Regions from separate parts of the Nitratireductor sp. GZWM139 genome, predicted to be linked through region 1. Evidence: riboswitches for the same ligand, from Rfam matches in the RefSeq annotation. Region 1 holds a riboswitch; the other holds the start of a gene.
The links. Region 1 has a riboswitch for cobalamin ahead of NDI72_RS04270 (ribonucleoside-diphosphate reductase subunit alpha). Riboswitches for the same ligand answer to the same signal wherever they lie in the genome.
Positions count from the first base shown of each region.

Region 2: another riboswitch for cobalamin. It lies ahead of NDI72_RS16590 (HupE/UreJ family protein); the one in region 1 lies ahead of NDI72_RS04270 (ribonucleoside-diphosphate reductase subunit alpha).

Region 1 is NZ_JAMQML010000003.1:22,034-28,053, reverse strand. Features, by position in the region: gene NDI72_RS04270 (ribonucleoside-diphosphate reductase subunit alpha) at 1-2,337, opposite strand, end outside; cobalamin riboswitch at 2,433-2,645, opposite strand; partial or broken gene NDI72_RS04265 (PLP-dependent aminotransferase family protein) at 2,736-2,912, opposite strand; partial or broken gene NDI72_RS04260 (amino acid ABC transporter ATP-binding protein) at 2,999-3,601, opposite strand; partial or broken gene NDI72_RS04255 (amino acid ABC transporter permease) at 3,590-4,177, opposite strand; gene NDI72_RS04250 (amino acid ABC transporter permease) at 4,182-4,844, opposite strand; gene NDI72_RS04245 (transporter substrate-binding protein) at 4,920-5,720, opposite strand; gene NDI72_RS04240 (glycoside hydrolase family protein) at 5,987-6,020, opposite strand, start outside.
Region 2 is NZ_JAMQML010000014.1:42,528-48,547, reverse strand. Features, by position in the region: gene cobD (threonine-phosphate decarboxylase CobD) at 1-395, opposite strand, end outside; gene cbiB (adenosylcobinamide-phosphate synthase CbiB) at 388-1,353, shown strand; gene cobO (cob(I)yrinic acid a,c-diamide adenosyltransferase) at 1,509-2,123, opposite strand; gene cobU (bifunctional adenosylcobinamide kinase/adenosylcobinamide-phosphate guanylyltransferase) at 2,125-2,661, opposite strand; gene NDI72_RS16590 (HupE/UreJ family protein) at 2,678-3,298, opposite strand; cobalamin riboswitch at 3,334-3,533, opposite strand; cobalamin riboswitch at 3,862-4,059, shown strand; gene cobW (cobalamin biosynthesis protein CobW) at 4,236-5,273, shown strand; gene cobN (cobaltochelatase subunit CobN) at 5,278-6,020, shown strand, end outside.

The DNA of each region.
Region 1 (6,020 bases):
GGACACGCCGCAGATATTGGAAATGGTGGCGGTGGGCGCGATGGCCATGCAGTTGGAATTGCGCATGCCGGTTTTCTTCACCCGCTTGCGCAGGCTCTCCCAGTCAAGCGTTGCCGCACTATCCATCTCAACGCCCGGTCGCGCTTCTTCCAGAAGCCGGATGGAATCGATCGGCAGAACGCCCTTCGACCAGAGCGAACCGTCGAAGCTGGCATAGCGCCCGCGCTCGGCGGCAAGTTCCACCGAAGCCGCAATCGCATGATAGCCGATTGCCTCCATGCTCATATCGGCAAAGGCGACCGCCTGTTCACTCTGATAGGGAATGCGCAGCTTTTGCAGGGCATCCTGAAAGCCCATCAGGCCGAGACCGACCGGGCGATGGCGCAGATTGGAATGGCGCGCCTCGGGAATGGTGTAGAAATTGATGTCGATGACATTGTCGAGCATGCGCATGGCGGTGCCGACCGTGCGCGCCAGCCGCGCCAGATCGAGCGCGCCATCGGCAATGTGATTGACGAGGTTCACCGAACCCAGATTGCAGACGGCCACCTCGTCCCTGGACGTATTGAGCGTGATTTCCGTGCACAGATTGGACGAATGAACGACACCCACATGGCCCTGCGGCGAACGGATGTTGCACGGGTCCTTGAAGGTGATCCAGGGATGGCCGGTCTCGAACAGCATGGTGAGCATGCGCCGCCACAGATCGACCGCGCGCACGGTCTTGAAGACACGCAGTTCACCGGCTTCCGCCTTTGCCTCATAGGCCTCGTAGGCAGCGCGAAACGCCTTGCCATAAAGGTCGTGCAGGTCGGGCGTCTCGTCAGGCGAAAACAGCGTCCACGAACCGTCCGCCTCGACGCGTTCCATGAACAGGTCGGGCACCCAGTTGGCCGTGTTCATGTCGTGCGTGCGGCGGCGGTCATCGCCCGTGTTCTTGCGCAGATCGAGGAACTCCTCGATGTCGATGTGCCAGCTCTCCAGATAGGCGCAGACGGCGCCCTTGCGCTTGCCGCCCTGATTGACGGCGATGGCCGTGTCATTGGCGACCTTGAGGAACGGCACGACGCCCTGGCTCTCGCCATTGGTGCCCTTGATATGCGCGCCGAGACCGCGCACCGGCGTCCAGTCATTGCCGAGACCGCCGGAATATTTGGCAAGCAGCGCATTGTCCTTCACCGCCTTGAAGATGCCGTCGAGATCGTCAGCCACCGTGGTGAGGAAGCAGGAAGAAAGCTGCGGGCGCAGCGTGCCGGAATTGAACAGGGTGGGCGTGGAGGCCATGAAGTCGAAGGACGACAGAAGGTCATAGAACTCGATGGCGCGCGCCTCACGGTCGATCTCGCGCACGGCAAGCCCCATGGCGACACGCATGAAGAACGCCTGCGGCAACTCGAACCGAATGCCCCCGGCATGCAGGAAATAGCGGTCGTAGAGCGTCTGGAGGCCAAGGAACTGGAAGTTCAGATCACGCTCGGGCCTGAGCGCCGCGCCAAGGCGCGCCAGATCGAAACGGGCAAGCTCGGGGTCGATGAGCTCGCTTGCAATGCCGCTCGCGATAAAGTCAGGGAAATAGCTTGCATAGCGCTCCGCCATTTCGGCCTGCGTCGCCTGCTCGGACCTGCCGGCCACAAAGGTAAGCGCCTCGCGCCGCAATTTGTCGAGCAGAAGACGCGCGGAGACGAACGCATAGTCAGGCTCCTGCTCCACCAGCGTGCGGGCGGCAAGGATGGGCGCAAGCGACAGCTCGTCCTGACGGATGCCGTCATAGAGATTGCGGCGGGTTTCCGTGAGGATCGGTTCGGCGGAAACGGTCTTGAGGCCGGCACAGGCTTCTTCGACGATTGCGGCAAGCCGCGCCTCGTCCAGCGGAACCAGCGTTCCGTCATCCGCCGTCATCTGCAGGGCGGATTGCGGGGCTTCCACACTGGCCGTCCCGGCGGCGCGTTCGCGGGCGCGCTCCTCGCGATAGAGCACATAGGCGCGGGCAACCCGATGATGCTCGCCGCGCATGAGGGCGAGTTCCACCTGATCCTGAATTTCCTCGATGTGGAACAGACGGTCGGCATCGGCCCGGCGCGTGAGCGCGGACACGATCTGTACGGCAAGCTCCTCGACAATTTCATGGACACGGCGCGAGCCAGCGGCGGTGGAACCCTCAACCGCCAGAAACGCCTTGGTCAGCGCCACCGCGATCTTGGCGGGATCGAACGGCGTGACGCCGCCACTACGGCGGATGACGCGGTAACCCGGTTCAGACGATGCGGTTTCGGTGTTTGCAGTGGAATGCGGAACCGTGGCGGTTCCATTGGTGTTTTGTGCTTCAGTCGCCGGCATGTAGACCCCCGTGGCGGTTGGACGGGGGCGCGGAGACATGCGGCGCGACGGCATTGCCGTGGCGACACACGCACCACCGGGACACCCCGCCCGTGGACGTTTATTTCGTCATGGCAGGTCTCCTGGCTCGCAGGTCATCACCGCTTTCCGGCCTTCCCGATGCGCTGGGGCATCAGTGACACAGAGTGAAAGCGGCTCGCTGCTTACAGTTGCGGGGGCAGCGCCGGCCTTGCCCAGAGGCGCACCGGCTTCCCTTTTCACTTCCGATCCCACGAGGAATCGAAAGAACCATAACCCCTACAGTTGGTATCTTCTGGATATATGAAGTCAATATATTGTTTCCGGGGAAAGCAGAAACAAACTGCTGGATTATTCGCAACGCCGCTTTGGGCATGGCTCTACGGCGCGCGTGTGATCTCCTCCAGAACGGAAAAAATCCGTTCATCGTCGCATTGAGCAACGTTGAAACGCAGGAACCCGCAGGCGGAGCCTGACAGGCTGAAGGCGTTTCCTGGCGCGAGCACCACGTCCCTCTCAAGCGCATGGCGGGCAAGCGTGGCCGCATCCAGCCCGTCGGTCACTGCCGCCATCATTCTGTGCGTGGCAGGCGCCAGATTTTCCGCCGGGCGCTCAGGCGCGCCGGCGGCAGTTGGTCAAGATCTCAGGCGAAACTCGACGTCTTGAGGAATTCGGCAAGGCGTTCGGTCTGCGGCTTCAGGAACATCACCTTCGGATCCCCCTCCTCGCCGATTACCCCCTGATTCATGAAGATGACGCGGGAGGAAACCTCGAAAGCGAAGCGCATTTCGTGGGTGACCAGAAGCATGCTCATGCCATCGGCAGCCAGATCCTTGATCACCTGAAGCACTTCGCCCACCAGTTCGGGATCAAGCGCAGACGTTACCTCATCAAAGAGCATGAGGCGCGGGTTCATGGCGATGGCGCGGGCGATGGCCACGCGCTGCTGCTGACCGCCGGACAGCTGGCCGGGGTAGTGATCCGCGCGCTGGCCGAGACCGACGCGCTCGAGCCATTTCTCCGCGACGCTGCGCGCCTCGTCGCGCGCCATCTTCTTCACCTTGATCAGGCCGAGCATGACATTGGATGCTGCGGTCATGTGCGGGAACAGGTTGAACTGCTGGAAGGCCATGCCCGTCAGCGCGCGCTGGCGGGCGATTTCCTTCTCGCTCTTGCGAACGCGCACGCCGTTGCGCTCTTCATAGCCGATGGGTTCACCATCGATGAGGATGCGGCCGGCCAGGAAATAGAACTCCAGGCTCATGAAATTGCGGGAGATGATCTCCTGCGTGCGGAGCAGAAGCTCGGCCACGCCGATGACGGACAGAAGCGTGGACGCCTTGACCATCTCCGCAGCCGTGTTCACCCAGGTGGGCAGCATCTGGCGCAGCGCCTGCGGCCACAGAACCGAAGTGAAGGTCTGGCTGAAGGTGAGGCCGATGGCCTTGGCCGCTTCTGTCTGCCCGGCCGGAATGGCCTGCAGCGCGCCGCGCACGATTTCACCCACATGCGAGGAACAGAAGACCGCCAGCGCAAACACACCCGCCTGAAACGCGTTCAGCTCAATGCCGATCGTGGACAGGATGTAGAAGCTGGCGAGCACCAGAACGAGCACGGGCGTGCCACGAATGAAATCCGTATAGGCGCGCACGACAAAACGCAGCGGCCTGTTTCCATAGGTCAGCGCAAGCCCGACCATAACGCCCAGCACGGAGCCCAGGGCGATGGCCAGAAGCGAGATTGAAACGGTCAGGCCAAGGCCGCGCAGGATCACGAAACGGGCAAGCCAGACCTGATCGAGAAATGCGAGAAACTCGTTCATCGGCTCACCTCGAAATCACAAGACGGCGCTCGACCATGCGCATAAGCGCGGCCAGCACCGTGCAGGTGGCGACATAGAGACAGGAAGCGACGATCCAGGTCTCGACCACACGGAAGGTTTCGACATTGATCTTGCGCGCCTCGAAGGTGAGTTCCGGCACCGCGATGGCTGCGGCCAGAGACGTATCCTTGAAAAGCGAGATCAGCGTGGATGAAAGCGACGGCAGCACGTTTCTGAACATCAGCGGTATGACGATGGAGGTGCGGATCTGCATCGGCGTCAGACCGATGGCGAGGCCCGCCTCCTTCAGACCGTTGGGGATGGACAGAAGGCCCGCGCGAAACACCTCCGCCAGATAGGCGCCGGAATAGATGGCGAGCGTTGCCACGAAGCTTTCGATCTTGCCCAGACGGACACCCATCTGCGGCAGCGCGAAATAGGAAAACAGGATCAGAACGAGAATCGGCAGATTGCGGATCACCGTGACGTAAAGCGCTGCCGGACGGCGCGCCCAGCCGCTTTTGGAGATGAGGCCAAAGGCGGTTACGAGGCCGATGACGGCGCCGATCAGGATCGCGCCAATCGCCAGTTCAAGGCTGAGCAGCAGCCCCCAGAGAAGCTGATCGAAGCTGCGCCAGACGGCGGAAAAATTGAGTGTATAGCCCATATCGGGTCCCAGCCATGCAGGAAGGCCGGCGGATGACGCACCCGGTCACCCGCCGCCCTCATGCAGATGCGATGCTTACTTGTATTCGACCGGGAAGCCGATCTGCGGCGGCTGCAGATCCTTGCCGAACCAGGTCTTGAAGGAGTCCGCATAGAAGTTGAACTCAACGCCCGTCATCGCCTCATGCAGGGCGGTGTTGACGAAGTTGAGCCAGTCCTGGTCGCCGCGCGCGACGGCGCAGGAATAGGACTGCGGGTTCCAGCCATAACCGGCATCGCGGTAACGGTCGGGGTTCTGCGTCATGTACCAGGCAAGCGACGACTGGTCGGTGGCGACGGCGTCAGAGCGGCCGGATTCCAGCGCCTGATAGATGAGATCGACGGACTCATACTGGTCGACGCTCGCCTCGGGCAGCGCCGCGTGCACCATGTCTTCCGCGTAGACATTCTGAAGAACGGACACGGTGACGGAAGAACCGGCCTCCTTGAGCGCCTCGTAATCCGCATAATCACCATCGGCCTTCAGCATGAGGCCGACGCCCTCGCGGTAATACGGGATGGTGAAGGCGACCTGCTGGGCGCGCTCACCGGTGACGGTCATGAACTGGCAGGTGACATCGACCTTGCCGGTGGTGATGTTCGGAATGCGCGCATCCGAGGACTGCGTCACATATTCGATCTTGTCGGGATCACCGAACAGCGACTTGGCGATGATGCGGCCCATGTCGACATCGAAGCCCTGAAGCTTGTCGTCGACGCTCTTGAAGTGCCAGGGCGCGTTGGTGCTGCCGGTGCCAAGAACGAGGTGACCGCGTTCCAGAACCTCGTCGAGCTTGCTCTTGTCCTGCGCGACCGCCGGTGCGGCCGCGACCATCATTGCGGTGGTGAGCAGAAGCGCATGTGCGCGAAACGGAATAGCCATGCTGAGTTCCCCTTTCCCAAATTTGTCAGTTCCACTATTATGGACATATATCCATATTAGTGGACTTCCACATCAAGCCGTATAGCCGGCTTGTTGTCAAGGAATGCCGTCAGCGCTTTTTTGAAACTGCACAGGCCCGGGCAATGCGGAAAACCCGCATGCCAGCGGGCGCCGCGCACAGACATGTGGCGGCGTCTGACACCTCGCGAAATGGCGCTGTCTTACGCCAGGCGGTCGGTGGCGGTGCGCACCCAG
Region 2 (6,020 bases), on a different contig from region 1:
ACCTCTTCGACCGCATGACCGGCCAGTGCGGCTGCGCGCGCGTGTTCGGCATAGGTGGGGCCGAGAATGCGGGCCGGGCCGGGTGCGAGAAGCGATGCGACCAGCGGGAGAAGAAGCTGCGTTCCGGGCGCGGCGATGACGTTTGCCGCAGACGGCGCGCCGTAATGCCGGGCCGCGTGCGCGGTCAGCGCGGCAATGTCGGCTTCTTCGGGCAGGCGCTCGACGGCGCTGGCAGGCAGCGGCGAAAAAGGATAGGGGTGCGGGTTGATGCCGGTGGACAGGTCGAGCCAGGGTGTCGGCGCGTCTGGAAACTGCGCCGAAGCCCGAACGAGACTGCCGCCGTGATCGGTCACCTTCTCCGCCGCCCGGTCAGCCAGTCGAGGCCTGATGTCCATTCTGATCGCCCTTTCATCCATGCTGGTCGAGCTCGCCATCGGTTATCCGCAGCGGCTCTTTCGCCTGATCGGTCACCCCGTCACCTGGATTGGCCGTCTTATCGCGCTGGCGGACGCGCGATGCAATGTCGAAACCCTTTCGCCCGGTGCGCGCCACCTGAATGGCGCGCTTGCGCTGGTCGGCATTCTGATGCTCGCAGGTCTGGCCGGCTGGTTGATCCAGACGGCCCTTTCCGGCTGGGCCGGGCTGCTGGTCGCCGCTCTCGCCGGCAGTTCGCTGATCGCCCAGCGGAGCCTTGCAAGCCATGTGAAAGCGGTGGCGGACGGGCTGGACGCCGGCGGGCTTCCGGAAGGCCGAAAAGCGGTTTCGCAGATCGTTGGCCGGGACCCCGAAAGCCTCGACGAGGCCGGGGTTTCGCGCGCGGCCATCGAGAGCCTTGCCGAAAACTGCTCCGACGGCGTGGTTGCGCCGGTGTTCTGGCTGGCGGTTGGCGGACTGGCGGGCGGCGCGCTCTACAAGGCTGCGAATACGGCCGATTCCATGATCGGCCACAAGACCGCGCGGCATCTTCATTTCGGCTGGGCGGCGGCGCGTTTCGACGATCTGATCAACCTCCCCGCTTCGCGCCTGACGGCGTTTCTCTTCATTGCCGCCGCGTTCTTCATGCGTGATGCCTCGGCCGGAGCGGCGTTGCGTGCGGTGCGCCGCGATGCGCGCCATCATCGCTCGCCCAATGCCGGCTGGCCGGAAGCGGCGATGGCGGGTGCGCTGGGCCTCGCCCTTGCCGGCCCGCGCCGCTATGGCGGCGAGGTGGTGGATGACGCGGTGATGGGCGATGGCGGCCGCCGCGCGGCCAATGCCGGCGACATCCGCCGGGCGCTCACGCTCTATCGGATTGCAGACGGGCTTTTGATCGGGCTTGTGGCGCTTGCAGCCGGGCTCTGGCATCTGATTTGATCCGTGGCAGCGACGTGGTGCGTGGTTCGACAAGCTCACCATGAGGTAGGGAGAGACGCTGCAATTGCGTCTCCATGCTGATGAACAGGCTCGCAGGATACCGCTTCCCTCAAGGTGAGCTTGTCGAACCACACACCACCTCAAAGCAGGGCGATCTAAAACTCGATGCCCTTCTGCGCTTTCACACCAGCGGCGAAGTGGTGTTTTACCTGCCCCATTTCGGTGACGAGATCGGCGGCCTCGGTGAGTGCTGGCTTGGCGTTGCGGCCGGTCACGACCACATGAAGGTCGTCACGCCGGTTGGTCAGCGTGGTCACGACGCGTTCAAGATCGAGATAGTCGTAGCGCAGTGCGATGTTCAGCTCGTCGAGAACGACAAGACCGATCGTCGGATCGGCCATCAGTTCCTCGGCCTTTTCCCACGCCCGCTCGGCGGCGGCGATGTCGCGCTGGAGATCCTGTGTTTCCCAGGTGAAGCCCTCGCCCATCGTGTGCCAGGAGACCTGATCGCCAAAGGCGGCGAAGGCATCCTTCTCACCGCAATGCCATGCGCCCTTGATGAACTGCACGACACCGACGCGGCGGCCATGGCCGAGCATGCGCAGCGCAAGACCGAAGGCGGCGGTGGATTTTCCCTTGCCCGGCCCCGTATTGACGATCAGAAGACCCTTCTCGACCGTCTTGTCGCGCACCTCGGCGTCTTGGACCGCCTTGCGCTTGGCCATCTTTGCCTTGTGGCGCCCGGCTTCGTTTGCGTCGATCTCTCGCATGTCACTTCACTTTCATAGGCAGGCCGGCAACCACCAGCGTGACGCTGTCGGCAGCGGCGGCGACTTTCTGGTTCAGGAACCCCGCCTCATCGCGGAAACGGCGTCCGAGCGGGGTTTCGGGCACGATGCCGAAGCCGACTTCATTGGAAACGAGAACCGTGGTTCCCTCTCTTGCGGCAAGAGCTGCAAGCAGTCGCTCGGCGGCAGGTTTTAGCTCATGGTCGTTCAGCATGAGATTGCTGAGCCACAGGGTGAGGCAATCGACCAGAACCGTTTCGCGGGCCGGCAGGGTTTGAAGCACCCCCGGCAGGTCGAGCGGGGCGTCGTGCGTCTGCCACGCCCCCTCTACTTCCCCCGGCCCCGCCAATGCCCCTTTGCGCCGCGCGCGGTGAATGGCGATGCGTTCGCGCATCTCGTCATCGAAGGCCTGGGCCGTGGCGATGTAGTGCCAGGGCGCGGGTGCGGCTTCGATCAGCGTTTCGGCATGGCGGCTCTTGCCGGAGCGCGCGCCGCCCAGAACGAAATGAAGTGAACGCATCGTCAGATCCGCCGGCTCAGCCGACAAGCTGTCCGGCAAGGAAGGTTACGCCGACACCGACAATGGCGGCGCCAGCAAGCCGGGGCTGCATGGCCTCAACCGCCCAGCCGCGCGAGCGGACGAGAAAATAGACGCCAAGCGCGATGGCGCTCTGTATTGCGGCAAGGCCTGCGAGATAGGCGATGAGCGGCGTCTGTTCGCTGCCGACAATGGCTTCGCCGAAGGCATAGCCATGGAACACGCCGACCACCAGGAACAGAGCGAAGACGAGCATGTGGCTTTCCACGGCCCGACCGCGCGCCAGAAGCCAGCCGCCAGCAAGAACGCTTGCCGCGATGACGATTTCGGCTGCCGGAAGATCGAGCAGCATCAGGTGCAGGCCGACGCCGACAAGCGAGCCGGCAACAAAGAGAAGCGGCGCGAAAAGGCTCATGCCGGCGACGGCGGCAAACAGGCCGGCAGCGACGATGAAGGCCAGATGATCAAGCCCGATCACGGGATGGGCGAGCCCTGAAACCAGCCCTTCGTAAAGGGTCGTGGGCGTCTGCCCGTCCATGGCGTGATGGGCCTGGGCGCTGGTTGCGAAGAGCGATGCAAAAGCGAATGCGGAAAAAGTGCGCAGGAAACGCGTGTTCATGTCCGGTCCTTTCCCCTCCACCCGAGGGTTACGGTGTTTCTTTCAGGCCGTCGGCAGGTTTCCTGGCTCACGGGTCGATGCGTTTTCCAGCCTTCCCAAGGCGTCATGCCTCAGTGGCTATCAGGAAAACGCTCTCCGCTTACAGTTGCGGGGGCAGCCGTGGTTTTGGCGCGATTGCGCCGCACCACGTTCCCTCTGGGTCCGCTTCAGCGGAACCGACAGCGGGCGGAGCATACAAGAATCGCCACGCCCCGCAAACGCTTTGTTGCCCACATTGACAGACGTGGCAGGCGAGCCGTAAATGCGCAGCAGACGGTCCTTCTCCCGCAATGGAGAGGGCCAGGGTCAGGACCTATCAATATGACCACAATGGTCGGCCTGATTTGTGCGGATACGCGAAGCAAGACAGTAGGAAGACTTCATGTCTTTCAAGGTCTTGCGACAAAGTTGCCCGTGCAAAACAGGCCGATCCGAAGGACGCTCGATAGACCGGCGATCTGCCGCGTCAAACCCCTTGACCGGGGAGAGGCCCCGCTCTGCGGGCTTTTCCTCGCATCTCTTGGTCTATCGAACGCCATTGCGGTCATATTGATAGGTACTGACCCTAGAGGGAATGCGGTGCGGGCCTTGCCCAATGCCGCAGCTGTCCCCGCAACTGTAAGCGGAGAGCGCACCTGACACGCCACTGGGGTTTGCCCTGGGAAGGCTGGAAAGCGCATCGACCCGTGAGCCAGGAAACCTGCCGTCTGCGAATGAAATCCTGACCGCCTGGCGGGTGTCCCGGGCAAGGAGTGTGCATTGTGACTGCTGACAGCGCCGCTGCGCGCCTTCTCCCGACCATTCATGGTGTCTCTGCCAGTACGCGGCCGCAAAAGGCCCGTGCGCCCCTCACCCGCGTCTTATCGTTCTCCACACTCCATCACCTGAAGGATATCCCATGACCACGAGTTTCGACCGGGTTCCCTGCACCGTCGTGACCGGCTTTCTCGGCGCCGGCAAGACGACGCTGATCCGCAATGTTCTGGAAGGCGCGCATGGCAAGCGGCTGGCGATCATCGTCAATGAGTTCGGCGATGCCGGCATTGATGGCGAGGTGCTGAAAAGCTGCGGGCTGGACAATTGCCCCGAGGAAAACGTTCTCGAACTGGCCAATGGCTGCATCTGCTGCACGGTTGCCGATGATTTCGTGCCGGCGCTCGACCAGATCCTCGCACGTGAGCCGAAGGTCGATCACATTCTGATCGAGACGTCCGGTCTGGCGCTGCCAAAGCCGCTGGTGCAGGCCTTTCAGTGGCCGGCAATCAAGAACCGTGTGACGGTCGATGGCGTGATTGCCGTGGTGGACGGGCCGGCGCTTGCCGACGGTCATGTGGCTGCGGACATGGACGCGCTGGATGCACAGCGCGCAGCCGACGATTCGCTCGACCATGATGATCCGATCGAAGAAGTGTTCGACGACCAGGTGGCCTGCGCTGACCTGATCGTTCTGTCGAAGAACGATCTTCTGGATGAGGAAGCCGCCGGGCGCGCCCGCGCGCGGATTGCGGGGCATCTGTCGCGCAATGTGCAGATCGTGCCGAGCGCGCATGGCAAGGTGGACCCTGCCCTGCTGCTGGGTCTCGGGCTTGCCGTCGAGGACGACATCGAGAACCGCAAGACGCATCACGACGATGCGCATGACCATGAGCACGACGATTTCGATACATTCGTTGTCGATCTGCCATCGGTTCTGCGGCCCGAAGATCTGGAAGCGCGTGTCAATGCGGCGGTGGAGACCGGCGAGGTTCTGCGCCTCAAGGGCTTTGCGCATGTGAAGGGCAAGCCCATGCGCCTGCAGGTGCAGGCAGTCGGTCCGCGCGTGTCGCACCATTACGACCGCCCGTGGAAGGCCGGCGAAGCCGCCGAGACGCGGCTTGTCGTGATCGGTCTCAAGGGCATCGACCGCGCGCGTATCGAAAGCCTTCTCTCGGCCTGATCCGATGCACATCCTCGCCACCACCAGTGCCTCACTCGACGATCTGATCGAGCCTGTCGATCTGCAGCAGTCGCCGGCGGACATGGTGGCGCTGTCGTTCACCGACAGCGATCTGGCGGGGATTGCCTCTGCATGGCAGGCGCAGCGCGAGGCCCTGCCCGCGCTGCGCCTTGCCGCACTGCGCGACCTGAGACACCCCATGTCGGTCGATCTGTGGATCGACAACACGGCAGCGCATGCCCGCGTCATTCTGGTGCGGGTGCTGGGCGGCTATGAGTGGTGGCGCTATGGCTGCGACCGGCTTTCCGCACTGGCCCGGCAAAAGGGCATCGCGCTGGCGCTGCTTCCCGGCGAATGCCATCAGGACGACGCGCGCCTGGCCGAGCGCTCCACCGTTTCGCCGGAAGCGCGCGCGGCGCTGCTCGCCTGCTTCCGCGAAGGCGGACCGGACAATATGCGCGCGCTGACCATGCAGCTTGCGTGCCTTGCGGGGCGGGACATCGAAGCGCCGGAGGCGGAACCGGTGGCCAAGGCCGGTTTCTATGCGCCGGGCCATGGCATTGTCGAAGCGTCGTTCTTCCCGGCCAGTGCGAATGCCGACAGGCCTGTCGTGCCGATCCTCTTTTATCGCTCCATGCTGCTGGCAAGCGATGTTGCGCCCATCGACGCGCTGGTGGAGGCGCTTGAGGAACAGGGGCTGTGTGCGGTTCCCGTTTTCGTTTCCAGCCTGCGTGACCCGGTTGCCGC